One region of the Sphingobium sp. ZW T5_29 genome, then DNA from elsewhere that is predicted to be linked to it. Evidence: riboswitches for the same ligand, from Rfam matches in the RefSeq annotation. Region 1 holds a riboswitch; each other region holds the start of a gene.
What was found. A riboswitch is a leader RNA that binds a small molecule or an ion and turns the genes downstream of it on or off. The one in region 1 is predicted to bind cobalamin.
Positions count from the first base shown of each region.

Region 2: another riboswitch for cobalamin. It lies ahead of ACI3KQ_RS07750 (TonB-dependent receptor plug domain-containing protein); the one in region 1 lies ahead of ACI3KQ_RS11110 (HoxN/HupN/NixA family nickel/cobalt transporter).
Region 3: another riboswitch for cobalamin. It lies ahead of ACI3KQ_RS03465 (TonB-dependent receptor); the one in region 1 lies ahead of ACI3KQ_RS11110 (HoxN/HupN/NixA family nickel/cobalt transporter).

Region 1 is NZ_JBJDRM010000011.1:84,765-87,024, forward strand. It holds gene ACI3KQ_RS11105 (OprO/OprP family phosphate-selective porin) at 1-474, opposite strand, end outside; cobalamin riboswitch at 634-878, shown strand; gene ACI3KQ_RS11110 (HoxN/HupN/NixA family nickel/cobalt transporter) at 1,048-2,124, shown strand; gene cobW (cobalamin biosynthesis protein CobW) at 2,121-2,260, shown strand, end outside.
Region 2 is NZ_JBJDRM010000007.1:87,047-89,306, forward strand. It holds gene ACI3KQ_RS07745 (molybdenum cofactor guanylyltransferase) at 1-465, opposite strand, end outside; cobalamin riboswitch at 488-755, shown strand; gene ACI3KQ_RS07750 (TonB-dependent receptor plug domain-containing protein) at 923-2,260, shown strand, end outside.
Region 3 is NZ_JBJDRM010000003.1:183,542-185,801, forward strand. It holds gene ACI3KQ_RS03465 (TonB-dependent receptor) at 1-1,222, opposite strand, end outside; cobalamin riboswitch at 1,399-1,648, opposite strand; gene ACI3KQ_RS03470 (hypothetical protein) at 1,765-2,260, opposite strand, start outside.

The DNA.
Region 1 (2,260 bases):
CGACAATTCGGTTTCCAGCTTATAGCCGAACCCGGCCCCCAGCTGACCTTCCGCGCCTAATCGCAAGCGGCGAAGCTCATTCGAATAGCCCTGCGCCCGATCGGATATGTTGCCCGGCGCCATCAGCAGGGCGGCGTCATATTGAATGCGGCCCTTGACCTTGAACTTTGCGTCGTCACTGGAAAATTGCGGGCTGCCCTTCCAGCTGATCTTGGTTGCAGGCTCAGCCGCAGCCGCCGGTTTGGACGCGCTGGCAAGCGCCGGTGGAACAGCCGAACCCCCCGAACCCGCCGCAGCCGAAACAGGCGCCGCCACATCCAGGCGCGTTTCCAACATCTGCACCTGCGCCTTGAGCGCGGCGATCTGCGCGCGCAACTGCTCGGCTTCGCCCTGGCTGATCGACTGTGCGCTCGCCCATGAGGGCGCTGCTATCTGGAGCATCGCGATGGCGATCGCCCAACGGCTGGCTTTCATTGCTTGGTCCCTTCTCATGGGCCGGGCAGATATGTCAGCTATGTGACTATAGGATGACTGCCATGTTACGATTATATTTCAATCGATCCTTCTGCCCCATCGCTTCCCTTTCCTGACGATGCGTTCTATGCACGGCATCGTGAAGGTCCGCCACGGCGGCTTTCACCTGATCGCGCCGGTGCCCCGAAGGGGCTTGAATGGGAATGCGGTGCGGATGCCTTTCCGGCGTCCAAATCCGCGGCTGTCCCTGCAACTGTAAGCGGTGAGCGAGATGCATATCGACCTTCCATGACATGGGAAGGTCAGCCACTGGGCCGGACGCTAAATCTTGCGAGGCCTGGGAAGGCCATGTGTCGAGCGATGACCCGCAAGCCAGGATACCTGCCGGCGTTTGGTCGCTCTTGCTTTGGTCCAGGGGATGGCCGGGGCACGGTGTTCCGTCTGAGCGACGCCTAGTGCGGCGGGAGCCGCAACGGCATGCGTGCCGGGCGCACAGGCGTCCGTCCGGCAATCGCTGTCGGCCGCGTTGCGGAGGCTCCCGTCCCGGTTCGCCGACGCCGACGGGACTGCCTTATGAACGATCATTCCCCTGCCCTTCACCCGCCACCCGACCGGGGTGGGCTTCGTCGGCGCGCCACCTGGATGTTTGCTGGCCTGATCGCCGCCAATCTTGGCCTCTGGCTATGGGCCGGGGCCTTGTTCGCGGACGACATGGCGATGCTGGGCATGGCCCTGCTGGCCTGGAGCCTGGGCCTGCGTCATGCCGTGGACGCGGACCATATCGCCGCGATAGACAATGTGACGCGAAAACTGATGCAGAGCGGCCAACGCCCGCTGACCGTCGGTTTCTGGTTCGCGATTGGCCATAGCGCCATCGTGCTGATCGGTGCGGTCCTGATCGCCACCGCCGCCAGCGCGCTTAGCCGGGTGGAGGCTGCGGGCGAAATCGGCGGCGTCGTCGCGACCATCATTTCAGCGACATTCCTCTTCGCCATTGCAGCGGTGAACCTGATCATCCTGAAATCGGTCTGGGCAACCTTTAACCATGTTCGCAGGGGTGGCGCGTACATCGCTGAAGACATGGATATATTGCTCGGCAATCGTGGCCTGCTCGCCCGCCTGTTCAAACCGCTCTTCCGTCTGGTGACGCGCAGCTGGCACATGGCCCCGCTGGGTTTCCTGTTCGGCCTTGGCTTCGATACGGCGACAGAGGTGGCCATATTGGGCCTGTCCGCCGGGCAGGCGGCCAGTGGACTGGCGCTGTCCACCGTCCTCATCTTTCCCCTTCTCTTCGCGGCGGGAATGGCGCTGGTCGACACGGCTGACGGCGCGTTGATGATGGGCGCCTATCGATGGGCCTTCGTAAAGCCCATTCGCAAACTCTATTACAACATCACCATCACGCTGGTTTCGGCGATTGTCGCAATCGTGATCGGCGGCATCGAAACCGCGGCGCTGCTGGGCGACAAGCTCGGCCTCAACGGCGGCATCTGGTCGCTCGCCGCCAGTCTGGGCGAACAATTCAACAGCCTGGGTTTCTTCATCATCGGCCTGTTCGCTGCCTGCTGGCTGATCAGCTGGGCAATCTATCGCTGGAAACGCTTCGACGAGATCGAAGTCCCCCTCGCCATCCAAGGAAACACCCCATGAACAAGGTTCCTGCTACCGTCATCACCGGCTTTCTGGGGGCGGGCAAAACCACCCTCATCCGCCACATCATCGAAAATGCGGGGGGCCGCCGGATCGCCCTTATCATCAATGAATTTGGCGATGTCGGCGTGGACGG
Region 2 (2,260 bases), on a different contig from region 1:
CACGATCCGCGCGCCGATCCGCTCCAGCCAGCCATATATCGACCGGCTATTCTCCTCAGCCAGATGCGCGTCCAGTTCATCCGCAAGCCCGGCAGGCCAGAAACCGGCAAGTTGCTGCCCCTTCAACACCGCAGCGCCTTCTCCCGCCAGCGCCTCCACCAGAGCCTTGGGACAGACCGGCATGTCGCACCCCGTCGTCAGCACCGCGTCATAGCCTTCGTCCCGCGCATAATGCAGCGCCGCATTCAGCCCGCCCAGCGGCCCCATGTCCGGCGCGGGCCGGTCGGATAGGCTGGTCAGCCCCTCGACCGCCCGTCCGCAGACCACCACCGCCTCCACATGGGGGGCAATCGCCGCCACCGCATGGTCGATCAGCATGCGCCCATCCGGCATCAGCGCCATGGCCTTGTCGCTCCCAAACCGGCTGGATCGCCCTCCGGCCAGCACCGCGCCCAGCAATCGCATTATCCACTCCTTGGCAGAACCCTCAACTTCCCCTATGGCGCGCGGCGTGAGTGGGCAACTGTTCACGAAGATCGCGCTGGAAAGGGAATGCGGTGTGGACGGTTCATCCGTCCAAATCCGCAGCTGCCCCTGCAACTGTAAGCGGCGAGCGCGATGCACAGGGGAACCCGCGACCTTCAATAAGGGGGAGGCGAGGGCGACCGGCCACTGGGCGTGAAAGTCCGGGAAGGCCCGTGCATCGCCGCGACGACCCGCGAGCCAGGAAACCTGCCGGCGCATGGTCGCTCTTGCCTTGGGTCCAGGGATCGGCCCAGGCACGGTTTTCCGTCTGAGCGACGAAGCGGCGCAGGGCCGCATCGGTGCGCGTGACGGGGCTGGCGTCTCTCTTTTCCGCGCACTGGCCGCTTATGCGGAGGCCCTGGGCTCATGTCGCATGACGCTCAGGGAAGACAAGAACATGATCAGGACCGGAATTTCACTGCTGGCGCTGCTCGCCGCCACCCCAGCGCTTGCCGAAGACGCTGACGAAATCGTCGTCACCGCGCTGGGCATTGCGCAGCCGACCGACGAAGTCGGGCAGGCGGTGACGGTGATCGACGAAAAGACGATCGAAACGCGCCAGAATGTCAGCGTTGTCGATCTGCTGATGACAACGCCGGGTGTTCGCTTCAATCGCACGGGCAGCCTGGGCAATGTCACCAGCGTGTCGCTGCGTGGCGCGGAAACGACGCAGACCCTGGTGTTGATCGACGGTGTGAAGGTCAACGACCCCAGCGGCATTGGCGATCAATATGATTTCGGCAATCTGCTGGTCGGCAACATCCGGCGGATCGAAGTGCTGCGCGGTTCCAATTCCATCGCCTATGGCAGCCAGGCGATCGGCGGCGTCGTCAACATCATGACCGGCATTCCAGGCGAAGGCTTTGGCGGCAAGGCATCGGTCGACTATGGCTATGCCGATACGCTGAATGCCAAGGCGGATGTGTCGGGCGCCAGCGGCATCCTGTCGGGCGGCGTGGGTGTTGCCTATTTCCGCACCGACGGCATTTCCGCCGTTGCTCCCGATTTCGGCGGCTCGGAAAAGGATGGCTATGAAAATATCACCGGCAATGCCCGGCTGAAGATCGCCTTTACCGATGATGTGAGCCTGGACCTGCGCGGCTATTATATTCACGGCGATCTTGACTATGACAGCTTCTTCGGCGCGCCGACCGATAGCCCCGATGCTGCCAGGTCCAGCCAATATATCGGCTATGCCGGTCTTAACTTCGCGCTGTTCGATGGCAAGCTGACCAACAGGGCAGCCGTGACCTGGTATCAGCAGGACCGCGACTATTATTTCCTGCGCGGCAACGCCCCGGACTTTGGTTATTCGGGTACGAACCTGCGTTTTGAATATGAGAGCGTCTATCAGCCCATCGATGAAGTGAAGCTGCTGCTGGGCTATGAGCATGAACGGCCTGATTATGAGTTTTTCGGTTTTGGTTCGCGGGAAAGCCATCGCGCCAACATCGACAGCGTTTATGCCCTGGCCATCGTGAAGCCGGTCGAAGGGTTGTCCATGACCGCAGGCGTGCGGCAGGACGATCATAGCCAGTTCGGCGGCGCCACGACTTTTGGCGCGAACGCCAACTACACCCCAAATGGTGGCGCGACCAATTTTCGCATGAGCTATGGCGAAGGGTTCAAGGCGCCGTCGCTCTATCAGCTTTACGACACGTTCAGCGGCAATCCGAACCTGAAACCGGAACGTTCGAAAAGCTACGACATCGGCATCGACCAGAATCTGGGGAGT
Region 3 (2,260 bases), on a different contig from region 1:
CGCCGGGTTGATGGATGAAGGTGCCAAGGCTGACCCCGTCCACATCCACGAAGCGGATCGCGTCATTGCCCGAATTGCTGACATTGGCATAGCTGATGCGGTTGAGATCGAAGCCCAGCACCATCTGATTTTCGACGCTGCCCAGGTCATGGCGCAGATTGGCGCTGACCCTGGCCCCGGTCTGTTTCTGGATATGATATAGTTCAAGGAAGCTAGACTGGCGAACCTGCGCGGGCGTCGTGCCGGTTTCGGGTATGAAGGTCAGACGTTCGGCATTCTTCCAATATTTATTGGCGGTCAGGCGATAGAGGGTGGCGTGCAACGTCAAGCCGTCCGAAGCGTCCCAATCGATCTTTGCCTGGGTCCAGTCGTCGCGAAAGCGCAACTGCGCGTCCGACACATTATAGTTTTTGCGACGCAAGGACGGGTCCAGCCTGTCATCCACCAGCGGCGTGCCGAACCATGTGCGCGGGCGTTGCTTGCTGTGATCATGCGACAATGTGACGGCAAGGTCGGGCGCGAGTTGCAGCTTTATCGCGCCAGCCACGGCGAATGCGTCGGAATCGCCGCGGTCCATCCATCCTTCCGACCGGCGATAGCTTGCGTCCGCGCGAAAGCTGAGGCCGTCGGTCAGGGGGCCGCCCGCGCCAGCCGCGACATTCAGGCTGTCATAGGATGCCACGCCGATGCGACCGCTGACCGTCATTTCATCGGACGGCTGCTTGCGCACCACGTTGACGGCGCCGCCGATCGCCCCTTCGCCATAAAGCACGGAGGCGGGGCCGCGAAGTATCTCAACGCTTTGCGCCATCCACGGATCGGCCGGGAAGGTCAGCGTATTATTGTACATGCGCATGCCGTCATACAGCGTCATCACCGAATTCTGCCCGGTGAAGCCACGGCTGGAGAGGCCATATCCAAAGACGCCCGATGTGTTGACAATGCCGGTGGCGCGGGCGGCGGCATCCTGAATGGTGAGGTCGCCGCGCAACCGGATCGCATCGCCGTCGATCGTTTCCACGCTCGCGGGCGTTTCCAGTGGGGTGAGGCCAAGGCGGCTGGCCCCTTCCACCCTGGTGTCGAGCCGCGGCGTTTCCACCGCGCCGGTTACGATGATCGCGGCGCTTTCCGCTTCGGGCGTGGCATCGGGTGTCGCCGCCCCGGCAAGGACAGGCACGGCATAAGCAATGGCCGCAGCAGCAGCCGAATATAGTCTGGTCATATATATACCCCGTCGGCGTCTTGCGACGTTCAGCAGGGGCGTGCCGTTCACGAACGGTCGGCAGCCGACATCGGCCGGACGCCAGGGGCGACCGACACGGCTTCCGATGCGGCCCCAGCCGCTCGGTCGTCGCTCAGACGGAGTTCACCGTGCCGCGGCCATCCCCTGGACCAAGGCAAGAGCGACCAGACGCCGGCAGGTCTCCTGGCTCATGGGTCATCGCTTGATATACGGCCTTCCCAGGCCTCGCAGGATTTAGCGTCCGGCCCAGTGGCTGGCGGAAGGGCGTGAATGCCGTCCGCACATGTATATCGCGCTCGCCACTTACAGTTGCAGGGACAGCCGCGGAATTGGGCCACTTGCGCAGCCCGCACCGCATTCCCTTTTCATCCCCGTTGCCGGGGAACCGACGCGATCTTGATCCTTCCCGCACCCATCGGATGCGGAATGGACAAGGCTCCTTATATTTCCGAATTTTACTATGCAAGGTCAGATCGACGGGGCCTGGACATGCCCGCAGCCACCGACGCAGACCCTTCGCCTCAGGCGGGGACGAGGCGCCGTTCATAGCGCCAGGTGCCCCAGATCTGCTGAGCCCGGCGCATGGCGGTGCGCATGCGGTTTGCAGGGAGGAGCGTCGGTTCGGCCCCTTTATCCGCCAATTCAGGTGGCAGGTCGTGGAATCCGGCGCTGCGGACGGTGGGTAGGCGTACAGCTTCCCGGCACAAGGCGGTGAAGCGCCGCATGACCCCATGGTTGGGCCGTCGCCGGTCGCGTGACAGCATTTCGAAACTGTGGGTCAGCGCAATGAAAGCGCCATGCCTGTCCTGCACCGCATGCCTGAGGCCTGCGCGCATTTCGCCAGCGGACATGGCGCATAGCTGGGCGGGGCGGAAGCTGCCGGGGCAGTCGATGATGCCGCTCACCGGCGCTTCCAGCACGCCCAGCTGGCGCGTGATCCCCGCCAGGGCGCGCGCGCCGGTGATGCGGCAGCCATGTCGGTGATAGGCCGGATTGACGCTGCTGTCCCAGGCGATG